2 regions of the Lactiplantibacillus koreensis genome follow, and region 1 is predicted to be linked to the other one. Evidence: riboswitches for the same ligand, from Rfam matches in the RefSeq annotation. Region 1 holds a riboswitch; the other holds the start of a gene.
What was found. Region 1 has a riboswitch for preQ1 ahead of C5Z25_RS04505 (nucleoside hydrolase). Riboswitches for the same ligand answer to the same signal wherever they lie in the genome.
Positions count from the first base shown of each region.

Region 2: linked by a shared signal. The riboswitch ahead of C5Z25_RS08610 (QueT transporter family protein) and the one ahead of C5Z25_RS04505 (nucleoside hydrolase) in region 1 are both predicted to bind preQ1.

Region 1 covers NZ_CP027190.1:894,802-902,542, forward strand. Annotated here, with positions in the region: gene C5Z25_RS04480 (DUF554 domain-containing protein) at 1-654, opposite strand, end outside; gene C5Z25_RS04485 (YagU family protein) at 688-1,191, opposite strand; gene C5Z25_RS04490 (ABC transporter permease) at 1,360-2,427, shown strand; gene C5Z25_RS04495 (ABC transporter ATP-binding protein) at 2,440-3,114, shown strand; gene C5Z25_RS04500 (ECF transporter S component) at 3,196-3,747, opposite strand; gene C5Z25_RS04505 (nucleoside hydrolase) at 3,744-4,733, opposite strand; PreQ1 riboswitch class I at 4,756-4,800, opposite strand; gene C5Z25_RS04510 (dihydrofolate reductase family protein) at 5,210-5,746, shown strand; gene C5Z25_RS04515 (cation:proton antiporter) at 5,804-6,976, opposite strand; gene C5Z25_RS04520 (DUF6198 family protein) at 7,278-7,741, shown strand, end outside.
Region 2 covers NZ_CP027190.1:1,795,910-1,803,650, reverse strand. Annotated here, with positions in the region: gene C5Z25_RS08645 (L,D-transpeptidase family protein) at 1-369, shown strand, start outside; gene cbpA (cyclic di-AMP binding protein CbpA) at 518-1,156, shown strand; gene C5Z25_RS12525 (bacteriocin class II family protein) at 1,326-1,478, shown strand; gene C5Z25_RS12520 (bacteriocin) at 1,508-1,672, shown strand; gene C5Z25_RS08635 (CPBP family intramembrane glutamic endopeptidase) at 1,688-2,461, shown strand; gene C5Z25_RS08630 (response regulator transcription factor) at 2,541-3,293, opposite strand; gene C5Z25_RS08625 (sensor histidine kinase) at 3,298-4,641, opposite strand; gene C5Z25_RS12515 (hypothetical protein) at 4,662-4,814, opposite strand; gene C5Z25_RS08620 (bacteriocin immunity family protein) at 5,019-5,285, opposite strand; gene C5Z25_RS08615 (lactococcin family bacteriocin) at 5,352-5,594, opposite strand; gene C5Z25_RS08610 (QueT transporter family protein) at 5,869-6,378, opposite strand; PreQ1 riboswitch class I at 6,387-6,431, opposite strand; gene argF (ornithine carbamoyltransferase) at 6,483-7,502, opposite strand.

The DNA of each region.
Region 1 (7,741 bases):
CACAATTGGTGGCACAATCAGGGCTGGTAGCAGATTCAGCGTATTAATTTTTTTAATATTTAACAACCCTAATCCTGACCCTAAAATTAAAATGCCCCCGACAATTGTAATTTCATTCAGCATGACCGTACTCAACGCACCTTTTAACACCAGCGCCAGTACATACAATGAGCCTTGCCAGGCAAACAACACGCCCGCCGCAATAGCAATGCCAAAACCAAAAGTCGAAGCCAATACAATTGAGGTAATGCCATCTAAAATCCCGTTCGTAAATAAAAACGTATAATCATGTTTCAAAGCGGCTTCAATCGGACCAAGAATTGATAAGGACCCAATACAATAAAGTAAAATGGCTGTCGCGAGCCCCTCCGCTAAGTTACCACCAGAAAAGCGTCCCACCAACCGGTTAAAGTGCCCTTGTAAATCGAGTGCCTGACCAACTAAGCCCCCAACGGCTAAACTCACAATGAATAAAACCGGGTACTTACTTTGTGGCATCCGTTGCACAACCGCATTAATCCCAATCAACATGGCCGCTAAGCCCAGCGCTTGCATCAAAATATCATGATACGCCGGCTTAATGCCACGTTTGAAAAAACTTCCCACCAAACAACCAATGAGAATCATACTAACATTAAAAATGGTTCCAATCATGACGATTCACCTCAAGGTTGTTTTTTAAAAAAATTACGACCGCTTCGTTAAGCGATCATAGACTGTCGCACTTACCCAATCGGCTGTCCACATCCACAAAACATGGCCAATCGCTTCTGACAAGTGTTCTTCAACTGGCTGATCTTTTGCGGCTGGTACCGTTCCTAATGCCGGTAAAATCAAATGATGAAAAGCAGTCCAAACCCCTAAGCCATACAAGGCACTACTACCAGCTTGGGCCTTGGGATGTTGCCGCGCCCATACACTATATGCCACTGCAAATGTTGTCGAAAACCCAAAATGCATGACATAACTGACACCAGGTAATTGGTGACCAGCGTACGTATAGGTCGCATGCGTAATGCTGGCGGGTACCCCTACTTGTTGTAATAACCGTTGCGGTGGATTGGTTTGATCACGCGCCGCAGTTCGGGGTGGTAAAACATTTTCCCAACCCAACTTTACTAACCCAGAGATCACGCCACCAGTAATTCCGGCAACCATCGCTGCTTGGTGATTAAAACTTTTTTTAGTCATATTAAGAACCTACCTCTCTATTCAATAGTTTCATCATACCAGCCTTTTAACGAGAATCGTACTTATTTATCTAATTTCGATCAGCAAAAATCTTGCGCTAACTCGCAATCAATGCTAGTATTTGGTTATTCACTTATCACGTGATAAACAAAAAAGGAGGCATTATGAATGTATTTAGGGCTAAAAGAAATACAGCATGACAAGTTACGTTACGCACTGCTCAGTGGTGTACTCTTATTAATTGCACTCGTCGTTTTCATGTTGGCCGGCTTAGCAAATGGCCTTTCTAACGGGAACCGCCAAGCCATTGATACTTGGCAAGCCACGGATGTTTACTTAAATAAGAACGCCAATCAGACGCTCTCTGCCTCACAACTCACACTGGCAGATCAAAAACACGTTCAAGGAAAATCAGTGGCCCCCTTGGCGACGTTATCGGGCACCTTACGAACAACCAATAATCAGCTAAAAACGACAACTAGTGTCTTAGCCACTGATCGAAACAGCTTTTTAATGCCAAAATTAGTCAGTGGTCATCGCATTAATGGTACACACCAACTATTAATTTCAGCGGACTTAAAAACTGCCGGTTTTAAACTTGGACAAAAGGTTCGTTTAGGAACAACTAAACGGACCGTCACCATCGTTGGGACTTACGCCCCCAGCACGTATATGATTGCACCCACAGCATATACGGATATTGCCACCTTGAATTATTTACAAAAAGCGCCTATCACTAGCGGTAACCAACAAACTGTGAATGGCTTCATTGCTAAAAAGGGCACCTTTAAAACGACGACGCATGGCAATCTCCAACATCTAACGATGGCTACTTTTATTAATAAATTACCTGGTTATAGCGCCGAACAGTTGACGTTAAATACCATGATTTACTTCTTATTTGTGATTGCCTTAGCGATTATCGGCATCTTTATGTTTGTCCTAACCTTACAAAAACAAGCCCTCTTTGGGGTTTTAAAGATTCAAGGCATCGGATCCAAACATATTTTAGCGACCTTATTAACACAAAGCATCGTCATGGCACTAATCGGCATTGTCGTTGGCCTGGGAATTACCGTTGGGCTGGCTCAAATTATGCCGGCCGGATTGCCCTTTGTGATTAACTGGTTACAATTCGGTGGTTATAGCTTAGCCTTACTCGCTGCCGCCATCATCGGTGCGCTACTATCATGGCGAACCGTTGCTAAAATTGATCCCGCCGTCGCGATTGGATAGGAGGAACTAACCATGTCACAACCCATTTTACAATTAAAGCAAATCACTAAACAATTTGGTCACGGTCATACGGCCATTACAGCGCTCAAAGACGCTAATTTTGAAGTTAATGCCGGTCAATTTGTCGCTATTATTGGGCCATCTGGTTCTGGCAAAAGCACTTTTTTAACCATTGCCGCCGGACTCCAAACCCCGACTAACGGCCAGGTCATCTTAAACGGCACCGAGCTTGCGACACAATCTGAAAAACAACGGTTAGCTTATCGTTTTGACGAGATTGGTTTCATTTTGCAAAGTTCCAATTTGATTCCTTTCTTAACTGTCACTGACCAACTAAAACTCGTCGACAAAATGGCTAAGCGACCGTTTCAAAAAAAACGGGCCACAGACTTGTTAGCAGAATTAGCGCTAAGTGCAGTCGCCAATGCCTACCCTAGTGACTTATCCGGTGGTGAACGGCAACGTGTCGCCATTGTCCGAGCCCTCTATAATGATCCCAGCGTCATCTTAGCCGATGAACCCACGGCCAGCTTAGATACACCACGGTCAATTGATGTGGTCCAACGACTAGCAAAGGAAGCTCACCACCATCAAAAAGCCATTGTGATGGTGACCCACGACCAACGCCTGATTAAGGATTGCGACGTCGTCTATAAAATTGAAGATGGTTTGATGACGCGTCAATAACTAAAAACGGTCACCGCAAGAAGTGTTAATTCTTGCAGTGACCGTTTTTGTATCAGCTATCAAATGACTGAAATGAACAACTTAATTTGCTTGTGGCAAGCGATAATGTAGTGCTTGATAGACGAGCGCGACGACGTAAACCGTTAAAAAACGATCTAAATAATCAGTACTAATTTGAATTAAAAAGACCGCCAATGGTTTACTTAATCCGGTCCCTAACAACAGTTGTACCAATAAACTCGAACCAGATGATGTAATCCCATGAAATAAGAACACCGTGATACCAGTACTGAGTAACGTCCCTGGCAATGAAATTGCTAACGCTAGCCACCAATTATGCCGAAAACGATTGGGTTTAATCCGCCGATAAAGGACACCCGCAACTAATCCCGTTAACAATTGTACTGGTAGAAAGAACAATGCGTATAAATCCGTCGTGGTACCAACAATCACACCAGTTGCGCCCCCCACTAGCATCCCACCGAGTGGGCCAAAAACAGCTGCGGCTAAGACGGTTCCAATCGAATCTAAATAAATCGGTAATTTCAGCATTAGTGCCAGGTTACTGCCAACAATATTTAAAGCAATTAGTAACGCCAATAAGGCTATAGTCTTGGGCTTTAACCTTTTCATGCGCCCACCACCTTTAATTGGTGCAGTGTCGCTGATAACTCAGGTTCCGCCGCACCAGCAACTCGTGTTAAGAACAAGCGCCAAAATGCTGCGACATCGACGCGTGTCTCAACCAAGCTATTGTGTGGCCGTTGCCAAAATTCGTGGTCATCGACAATTGATTGTCCTCGGGCCACGTCATCGGTGGCAACCACCGCAGTATACGCTGAAAAGCCAGTTAAGATTGTCGGTTCAAGCATTACGGCCACCGCTAGCGGATCATTAATGACACACCCGATGACCCGTTCTTGTTGCCAATGAAAATCAAAATAAAAACGCGTAATTTTTTTAATAAATCGTCCCATAACTGGATTAATCGCTTGCATATATTCTAGCAAGCTCGGCGTCAAAACAATCTGGCGGGTCACATCTAAACCGACCATCTGAATTGGGACTGGTAACTGGTCAAAAACCAGTTGTGCTGCATCCGGATCACACCAAAAATTATACTCGGCCACCGGTGAACAATTCCCATGACTGCGGTAACTACCACCCATTAACGTAAACTGGGCAACCTGCTTAAAAACTGCTGGTTGCTGTTGTAAAGCTTGCGCAATATTGGTCAACGGCCCTAATGCCAAGATTGCCGTCGTTGGTGCCGCCGTTAACGTTGCAATGATAAACGCGACCGCATCAGAACCAACTGTCACCGTTGTAATCGCTGGCAATTGACTGTTACCTAATCCATCATCCCCATGCGTATCCTGGGCACTCGTGTAAGGCACCCGTAATGGGGTTTTAGCGCCAACATGGACGGGAATATCCAACCGTCCCGCTAACGCTAGGACTTTTAATACATTTTGTGCACCCAACTCAGCGGGCACATTCCCACAAACAGTGGTAATCCCAACCACCTTTAATTCCGGCGATTTTAACGCCAATAATAAGGCCAAACTATCATCAATGCCAGGATCACAGTCGATGATTACTGATTTTATTGCATCCATTTTCCTACCTCCGATTAACGTGAAGTTCTTGGTTTTTTATCCTGGGAAGTTTACGAACCAGGCCAGTAGTCGCCATGCTAGGTACCACTGATTGCATAAATGCACTTCTAAGTATACGGGATACGGACCGAAAAAAGAATCACTTTTCACGACTATCACCGACATTGGCCTTAATTTCGCCACCAGTTACTGAAATTTCAAAAATTAAGCCATTTTAAACTTAACTAATTAACTTGAACCGCTGAACCGTCAATTCAAGTCAATCTTTAAGTTTAATTGGGGCTTTTGAGATTATTTTGGTAAAAAAGCGTTAATTAGGTCGCCATTCCAGCATCCATGGTTAACTAATTAACGCTTTTTCTCAGCCATCTAACTGTTCTACCATCATCACCTCACGTTTTTCCGGATTTGTTGCTTAGTTAGCAGATAAAACATGTTACAATATGGTTACAAAACTAAAAGTAGGTGTCCAATTTATGCGCAAAGTTCAATTTTATGGCGCCGTTTCGATGGATGGTTATCTGGCCACCAAAGACAACCGGCTCGATTGGTTGTTCAAGACTACTGGCGCCGAGGACGCGCCCACCGCTGAGTTCATGCAACAAGTCGATACCGCTATCATGGGGCGGCATACTTATGATTATACGATGGAACAGACCACCGATCAGCTCATTAATCCTTACAATCCGCTAACTCAAAACATTGTCATGACGTCAAACCCACATCCAGGCGATGACCGGACCACGTTCACCAATACCGATGTCACGACTTTAGTCGAACAATTACGACAAGTCGATGGCGCCAATATTTGGATTGTTGGTGGTGCGGGCGTCTTGATGCCTTTATTGACCGCCAATTTAGTTGATGATTTGTTCATCCAAATTGCACCCGTTTTACTAGGAACGGGAATTGCACTATTCACACCAACTAGCGACTATCACCAACGATTTGAGCTCGTTGCGACTAATCAATATGGTCAATTAGCAGAGGTGCATTATCGCCGCTTACCTTAAGACGCAAAAAAATTGCGACAAGAATTTTATAAATTCTTGTCGCAATTTTTTTTGACCCTATACTTTATCTAATTGAGCTTGGTGATGAATTGATTGTCGCAATAATAACGGTGCAATCAGTGTCGTTAAAATAATAGCCGTAATCACCGCTGAATAACGATCGGCCGACAATAATTTACCTTGGTAACCAATCTGGGCAATAATTAGCGCCATTTCACCACGCGAAACCATCCCGGCACCAATCTCATAGCCACTGGTCCAACTGAACCCCGCTAACTTAGCGCCGATACCAGCACCAAGTAACTTCGTAACAACTGCGGCGACCGTAATCACGACAATAAACCAAAAATCATTCATGAACCCCTTAAAGGACATGTTCAACCCGATACTAACAAAGAATACTGGAATAAATACGGCATTCCCAATGGGCTGAATATGTTCATCAATCACTGCATGATAATCGGTCTGTCCTACTGCAATACCAGCAAAGAAAGCCCCGATAACAGCACTTAAACCAATAAAATCGGCAAAATAAGCCAACCCAAAACAGATCACTAATGACATCAAAGTAACCGAAGTCGGCACTAATAATGCATCGCCAATCTTCATCAGCCGTGGTACAATCCACTTCACCACCACATATAGCCCGACAAAGAAGGCGGCTTGAATGCCTAACGACAGCCCTAGGTTAGTCGAACTACTACTGCTAGAGCCGACTTCACTACCGAATAGACTCACCATTAGACTTAAAATTAAGACGGCCAAAACATCATCAACCACGGCCGCCCCTAGGATTGTCGTCCCCTCCTTGCCATCTAAGGCATTCAATTCCTTTAAGACTGCAACCGAAATTGATACCGAAGTCGCTGCAAAAGTAACCCCTAAGAATAAGCTTTCGACATTTCCAAGATGGAAGAGTTGACTACACCAATCAATCACCCCGACTGGTAGAATGACACCTAACAGGGCTACTAACAAACTGGGTTTCCAGTATTTTTTCAGTAAGCTAAGATCACTTTCTAGTCCAGCCATAAACATCAAAATAATGACACCAAGCTCGGCGAAGTCCGTAATAAAGCTCGTTGCTGAGACCCAGCCAAGTAGTGCTGGCCCTAACACGATACCACTTAATAGTTGTCCAATAACGGCGGGTAATCCCATCCGCACACTCAAATGACCGGCAATCGCAGTCACAATTAAAATTAAACTTAACGTTCCAATATAGCCCATAGTGCCTCCTAAAAAAAAGAACACACCAAGAAATAACTGCCCAACCCAAAAGCAGTTCGAATTCTTGAAGTGTTCTTCAACCGAATGTAACTATTCAATGAAACTAAGTATAGCATATTTTCATGAACATCGTTGCGACCATTTCCTAATTAGTTGATTTAGATGGTCAACTTAACTTTCAAACAAATCTACTTCATGTTAACGCCCTTTCGGCAACCACGATACTAAACATTTTATCCTAATTTCAAAAAAACGCTATAATATTGCTATCAGACTATACATCGGCAAAAGGGATGATTATTTGTTACACATTGTTGATTTTCGACAACGGTTTATTTTTCTCGTTTTTTCTATTTTATTAAACTCTGCCGCTAATGCCCTAACCATTGCGACTAACCTAGGCAGTGCAGTTTGGACCGGATCAAGCGTAAATTTATCTGACTGGATTCACATCTCGTTAGGCACTACCTTGCTCTTATATGGGCTCGCCGTCACCCTTTTAAACCAAATCATGCTCGGTCACTTTGATCAGCGCCGGTTTATTTCTAATCTACTTTATATTCTACCGTTTAGTTATCTAGTTGAATTCATCGGTTACTTTTGGCGTTGGTTAGGGGTGCCAAGTTTCGCTTGGCCGCTGCGACTAGTCCTTAATCTCTGTGGTTTATTAGGCGTTGCCATGGCCGTCTCCATCTATCAACGTTGCAACCTCATCCAACATCCCAATGATGATCTTTCTTATATTTTACGTTTTCGCTTCTTACA
Region 2 (7,741 bases), 900 kb from region 1:
GAAGTTGATAAAGTCAACCAACATATGTGGGTCTATGTTGATGGCAAGATCAAAGTTTCGACGGACGTTGTCACCGGGAAACCTGGTAAACATGCCACAACTACTGGGATTTGGGATGTTTGGAGCAAACAAAAAAATGCCACGCTCAAAGGTGACAATGATGATGGCTCTAGCTATTCACAACCGGTCACTTACTGGATGCCATTCGATGATACCGGTGAAGGGATTCATGATTCTTCTTGGCAAACTAAGTATGGCGGCACTTGGTATAAAACCAATGGCTCTCACGGTTGTGTGAACACACCACCCAGTGTCATGGCTAAAGTTTATGCGGCGGTTCCAGTTGGCACCCCCGTTGTCGTTTTCTAATTTAAATCTAATTTAAAAAGTCAGTCCGGTTACTTATCGGGCTGGCTTTTTTTGATTAATGACTATCACACGGCGCATATTACTCCCCCATCGGTCTGGCTTTTATGGTATGATTTATTAAAATAAACTAATAATTGGGGGATTTATCATGTTATTAAAAACACTCGTTAAACCGAAAGAACGTTTAACTACGGTCACCGCCGACGCAACACTAGCGGAAGCGCTCCAAGTCTTAGAAGATTCTGGCTTCCGATGTGTCCCAATCCTAGACGAAACCGGGCACATTTTCCGCGGTAACGTTTATAAAATGCACATTTATCGGCATAAATCACGGGGTGGCGATATGTCGTTACCAGTTACGGCGCTTTTAAAGAATGCCACTAAAACGATCCAAGTTGACGCAGCCTTTTACAACGTCTTCTTCTCCATTAAAGACCTACCTTACATCGCCGTTTTAGATGAACATGGTTATTTCTACGGCATCTTGACCCATACGCGACTCCTCGACATGCTCTCACAATCCTGGAACGTCAACGTTGGTAGCTATGTTTTGACTGTCGTTTCAATTGGTGAACGGGGTGACTTAGCCGCCATGGCCAAGATTATCACGAAATATACCTCGATTGCTGGTTGTTTGACGCTAGATGTGCAAAGTGGCACGCTCGGTCACCGGACCCTGTTCACCTTGCCGGAAGACGTTGATACAGAAAAACTCAAACGCATTACCGATAACTTGAATCGCAAACAATTTAAAGTGATTGAAGTGGAAGATTTACAAGCTGAATAACTAGTTTAAATACCAGCACAGCCCCCAATGAATCATCATTATTCATTGGGGGCTTTTTTGACGTTTAAGGACGATTTATGTACGTTAATTAAAAATCTGATTACTAATGGTAATTCTGCAGTAAACTGAACTTGTATCAAAAGCCAATCAAAGAAAGCGGTGTCATTAGATGAAAAACTTTAAATCTTTATCCGAACAGGAACTTGATAGTATTACTGGTGGTGGGAAAAAGTTCGGTTTAGCTGTTGCAGTTGACTGGGCCATAGTTCAAGGAAAAGAAGCATGGAAAACCTATAAAAAAGACTATCGACGCTGGAAATAGTCAAAAATTGAAAAGGAATGAATGAAATTATGAATAAAAAATTATTTATTTATGCTAACTTATCTGACAAAGATTTAGCAACTGTTAGCGGCGGTAGTTTAGGAAATATAGTTGGCCATATCTTATATTTTACATCTAAAGGGATGCGTGAATACGGGAAAACACTCAACAAAGCCTATACTAAAAAACATTGATTGGTTAACAAACTCATGAATAAAATTATTAGAAAAGATAATCTGCCAAAGGCCGCTCTGGATTTTATTGTCAGTATGCTTCTATATACCTTGGGCCAGCTACCACTACTCATTAATAATTCCTGGCGCTCTAGCATGATCACTATCAGTTTAACTTTCTTAGAACTTATGCTAGGTGGTCTCGTTATTGTTATGATTTGGAAAATTTACATGACCGCTGGCTACTCTCACCACAATAAATGGCCTATCAAAACCTATTTATACAATGTAATAATTGGCTATTTAAGCTTGAATACAATTAATCTTAGTTTGGGTGCCTTCCAATCTAAGATTACTGAAAATCAACAAACTGTTATAACTGGTCTTCACAGTAGCTCTCTGCCACTATATTTTATTTGGCTAGTTTTTATGGCACCGATTATTGAAGAACTAATTTTCAGAGGGATCCTGATGGACTTTTGCTTCAAAAAACAAGCCATTATCAGTGCCAGCATGACTAGTGGAATCGTCTTTGGTCTATTTCATGGCTATAGTAATCTTGCTGGCTTATTAACTTATAGCGGTATGGGACTAGTATTCGCATTATTTTATCGTTGGACTGGTAAGTTATCCGTAGTCATTTTAATTCATGGTCTGAATAATCTAATTGTCTTTTTTGAAATCTACTTATTACCAGATTTCGAACCAAGCCTTTTATGGTTACTTACAATTAACATCAGTCTCATTATTGGATTGATCGTCCTAAAAAATAGCTATCACCATTACCATAATGTAAAAACAAACTTCTGATACTAGATACGATTATAACTGAATAATTTTGTGCGACATAATCTCGATAATACATTCATTCTCCCCTTAATTACATTACCTAACTAACTGTTTTAAACCATTTGGCTAGCTCTCGCCCCTTACGAAATGAAACTTTACATGTCAACTCACCATACAGTTGCAACACTCTTTTTTTAGCATCATAATTCTCAATGTAATCAGGATTTATCAGCAAGCTTTTATTGCATCTAAATAAATTAGGATAAGCGGCTTCCAGAACGCCCAAGCTCCCCGGAAAACTAGCTTCTTTTTTTTCTCCTGTCGCTAATACGGTTAACTGCCCATTCGTTGCTTGATTGATCTGTACTAAGACAACTTGGTTCATTGGAATCGAAAAAAAACGATTACCAATTTTATAATTAAATACTATCTTTTTTTGAAACATTGTTTTCGCTTGTTGTGCCTGAACATTATCAATATCCATAACAATTTTTTTCTGAATAGCTTCTAAGAATTGATCTTTTAAAATATAATCTAGTGGTGCTACTCGCCGCTCCAATGTTACAAATGATAATTCCTCATGAGTTGTAATGAAAACAATGTTTGCCAGCGGTAGTTGTGCTCTTATTTTTTCTGAAATTTTCAAGCCAGCAGTTGTATCTTCTTTAATTTCCATATCTAAAAAAAAGAGTCCTGTTTTGGTGTGCTGACTAGCAGCTAATAGCTTCTTTGGATCATCTGTTGACAACATTAAAGTCATCGCATATTCATTAATCATAATGGCTTTTTTTATAAAATCCGTATATTGTGTGCGTTGGCTCTGATTGTCTTCTAACAAATAAACTGGAAACATCTCGTTACTCCTTTGTCATGATTAAAGTCATGCGAACTTTATTACTTGGTGTTTCAATATCTAAGAATAGATTGTTTTGTTTCGCAATCAAATCTTTAACATTATCTAAGCCTAATCCCCGATTAGGCCCCTTCGAAGAATAACCGGGCTTGAAAATTTTATTGACATCAAAAGTATTATCAATCGCATTCTCAATTGAAATTTCAGCGGTTTCGCCAATTTCGTTAAACGCAATTACGACTGTCTTATCTACCATTTTTTCGGCCTGATCAATAGCATTATCTAACAAATTACCTATGATCCGCACTAACGTAACTAAGTCTTGGTTCACCTTGAACTGTTTATCCATTATTTCAATATTCAATTTCACACCGCGTTTTCTTGCATCAAAAAATTTCTGTACGATTAAACCTTTAACAGCTTCATTTCCTAAATTCTGGACTTGTACAATTTGAGAATCATCCAAATCAACCGATGGCATAGCTTGTTTTTTTAAATTAGTTAGATAATCATCTGTACTTCTAATATCTTGGTCTTCATTTTTAACAGTTAAACTAATTATCAAATTCCGATAATCATGTTTAAACCGTCTTAATGCCATGTATTGTTGCTCAATGCTCTTCAAATAATTATTCAATTGTTGGTTTTGCAATTTTTCATTTTCAAGTGCTTGTTGTCGAGCATAGGTTCTTATAATAAATCCCATTTGTGAGCCCATCAACCCAACCATTAACGTAAAGGTGAAAAGTAACGTCATTTGAATTTTGGCTGTAACACCTTCCATATCACTAATCATTAACAATAATTCAATTGAGAAAAATAATACAAATAAGATAACGAAAATTCTAGCATCAATTTTTAGTTGTCGTACTTGTATTATCACATCAGGATGTTTTCGTATGTACTTTAGTGATACCTCCAATAAAAATAGTGCAATTGTATACACAATTCCTACTTCAACAATCACAAACAAGGTACCAGCTCTAGACAATGCTACTAAAGAACGACTCTTCATTATGTTAAATAAAATTAACTTGCTTATCGCTGATGAAAACGACAAAATTAAATTTTGTAACGATATTAATAGCAACAAAATGTTTAAGCGTCCAAAATCCATCTTAAGGGTTCGTTGTCTGACCCACTCAGAGAAGAACATATAACCAAAAACCATCAAAAAAAGACCATCATTTATGATGCCACCAACAAGGGCAAAACAGATACTAAACACGATAGTTTTTACTAAAGACCAAAAATTAATACTTTGAATAGTGAACGTATAAATGAACATAACACCAAAAATCAGAAAAAACATCTGTAAAAGACCAACCATAATACTGGGTTCAATCATTAAAACCACCAAATTTCACTTTATCTAAACGTCTTTTTGATAAGCTTTTTTACTTTTCGAACAATAGATACTCCCATAGTTAAATCGTTACCGTACTTCTTTCCACCTGTAACCCGTTGTAGTTCTCCCTGATTCAAATCTTGATACTTATTAATATTGCTAAAATTAGTCATTTCATTCATCTCCTCATATTTATAATGATAATATAACATAATTTTTATTTTTATTATTATATTTGTATAAACGTACATATTTGATGCATTAACGTCAGAAAAATCACTTATATTTGCCCTTTTCTCATTAAAATAGCAACTTAATCATTCCGAATTAGTTCCGAATGATCAAGCTGCTACTCATTAAATCTCAATAATTTACTACTATATCGTATAGAGCATCCCACGCTTACCAGTACCAAGATATTGGCGAGAAAGCTCAGTGAAAAATGGCACGAGTACCGGTGTTAAATTCTTCGCCAATGCTAACTTGGAAAGCTGAGATTTTAAGGTTGCGGCAACCTTTTCATCGTAGATTCCCTTAGCAAGCGCAAGCTTAGCATCTGATAACAATTGCCGTTCAACCTTTGAAATAGTTGGATCCTTAATTAAAACATCCAAGGTATTAAGAATATCGATCTTTTTTTTCATTTTATCAGTCTCCTATACTTTCCCCCACAAAATTCAAATTACTAAGCCACGTTTATAGTATTTTAATTATCCGTGAAAAGATTTAGCCCAACCAAACGCCATCGTCTTGGCTGTCCAACTTGCAGTACTCGTCGTTTGACGACGAGTGATTTTTCCAGTTTTAGTATTTTTATAAAGTGTAAACGGCCCAACCGTCATATATTTAACAATCTTTCCACCCGTAACCGTCGCCAATTGTGTTGAAGCCATCGTATTCAGATTCCCGAGTCCAGTATAACTTGATAAACCTCGCATTTTTTTGATCATCATCTATTCCCCCCTAATTTTCTCCATCACTCTTTGGAACAAAATTAGTATAAGCCCAATAATTAAACAATTACGAAAAGAAATAAGAACGTCCACTTTTATAGGATTATCGTATATCATGCTTGCTTTAATTACTCGTAAGGAACACAATTGCTGATGATTTTAAGGCTATGAATCTACCTAGTGTCATCAAGCCCGGATACCAATAAATAGTCAACATATTCTTGAGAATTTTAAAAGCTGGTCAGACAAGTAATTGCCGACCAGCTTTTTAAAGTTACCGACTAATTCGGTCACTAAATTGTAAGATACGATTCAAACCGACCATAATGGGCGCCGTAATTGTCATGATAATGAATTCAGAAAGGGCCGTCGTTAAGTAAGTTGGCCAAAAAGCGGTCGCTCCGCCAACTAGCATTAACATCCAAGCAATCATGCACATTGAAATAGTGAATAAAATAATATTCAAGACCAAGCGTTGCCAAACTTTAGTGAGTTTCGGGCCAAGCCAACTCACAACTAACAAGGCAATTAGCGATTGCGCCCCACCAAAGACCACGTTTAGTAAGCTAGCTCCTGGGCCAAATGCATCAAATAAGATAACCCCCGCCACAATCCCCCAAATATATTTCCGGTTAAAGACGACCAGATGATTCAGGCCTTCCGAAACACGGAATTGAATGGCGCCCGAAGCTAAGTTAAAAGCAGCTGGACCAACAGATAAAACGATATAAATAGCCGCGACTAAAGCATTAATAATCCACGGCCGAATTTTTGATTGCGTCATGTTACAAAATCCTCCTAGTTTTTTAACGTGGGATGGTTACGAACCACGTATTTTTTACAGCGGATTCCATCGTAGCACTGGCACAACCCTATCGCAAGGGCCGCTTAACTAAAAAGCTGATCTGGAATAAATAAATGACCCAGACTGGCCGCCATGATGGCTTTAATCGCAGGCATTCGATTTCCAGCTTCTTGAAAAATGACCGCTTGGGGGCCATTGAAGACGGCATCGGTAATTTCGACCGCATCCAAATCAAATTGTTGACCTAATTTTGCACCAATGACGGTTTGCTGATCATGAATCGCTGGCAAGCAATGCATCACAACCGTTGTGGTTTTCCCGGTTGCGGCAACTAAGGCCGTATTAAGCTGAAATGGCAATAGCGCCTGAATGCGTGACCCATAATCAACTTTTTCACCCATCGACACCCAAACATCCGTATACAAGGCATCCGCTTGAGCGACAGCTTGTTGCGGATCTGCAGTAATCAGCAACTGACTCCCACTTTTAGCCGCTAGTTGTTGCGCAATCGCAACAATTTCAGGTGCCGGTTGTAAGTCGGTTGGCGCACCAATCTTCACGTTGACACCCAACATTGCACCCGTAACTAACAGACTGTTCGCCATATTATTGCGGCCATCACCGACGTAAGTTAACGTCAATCCCGCTAAATGCCCAAAATGTTCTTTCAAAGTCATAAAATCCGCAATCATTTGCGTGGGATGCCAAGTATCGGTTAAGCCATTCCACACTGGTACCCCACTATATTCGGCCAACTGTGCAACCGTTTTTTGGTCAAAACCGCGAAATTCAATGCCATCAAACATGCTACCCAACACTTTGGCTGTATCAATAACCGATTCTTTTTTTCCTAACTGAATGTCCGCCTGTCCCAGGAACTCCGGATGCGCTCCCAGGTCATTGGCCGCAACGGTGAATGCCGAGCGGGTTCGAGTTGACGCTTTTTCAAATAGCAAAGCAATATTTTTACCTTGTAAATAAGGATGCGGAATATGGTGTTGCTTTAGCGCTTTTAAATGAATCGCAAAATCAATTAAATAAGTTAACTCCGCTGATGTGTAATCTATTTCCTTTAAAAATGACCGACCTTCAAAATGATTCATCAAATCCACTCCACTTCCAATTGACTTAATCGTCCAACCATCACTAACACACGCTTATTTCACACTATATTCTAATCGTCCATTAGATGCAAGCTCTCTATGATAATATATTCATAAATAGCGATTATTTTGAATATTGCGTCACATTAAATTGGATTTATGCATAAATAATGTATAAACAGGCTTGACATTTCATTGAAATAATTGTTTACTAGTCCCATACGAAAAAACAGTTTTAA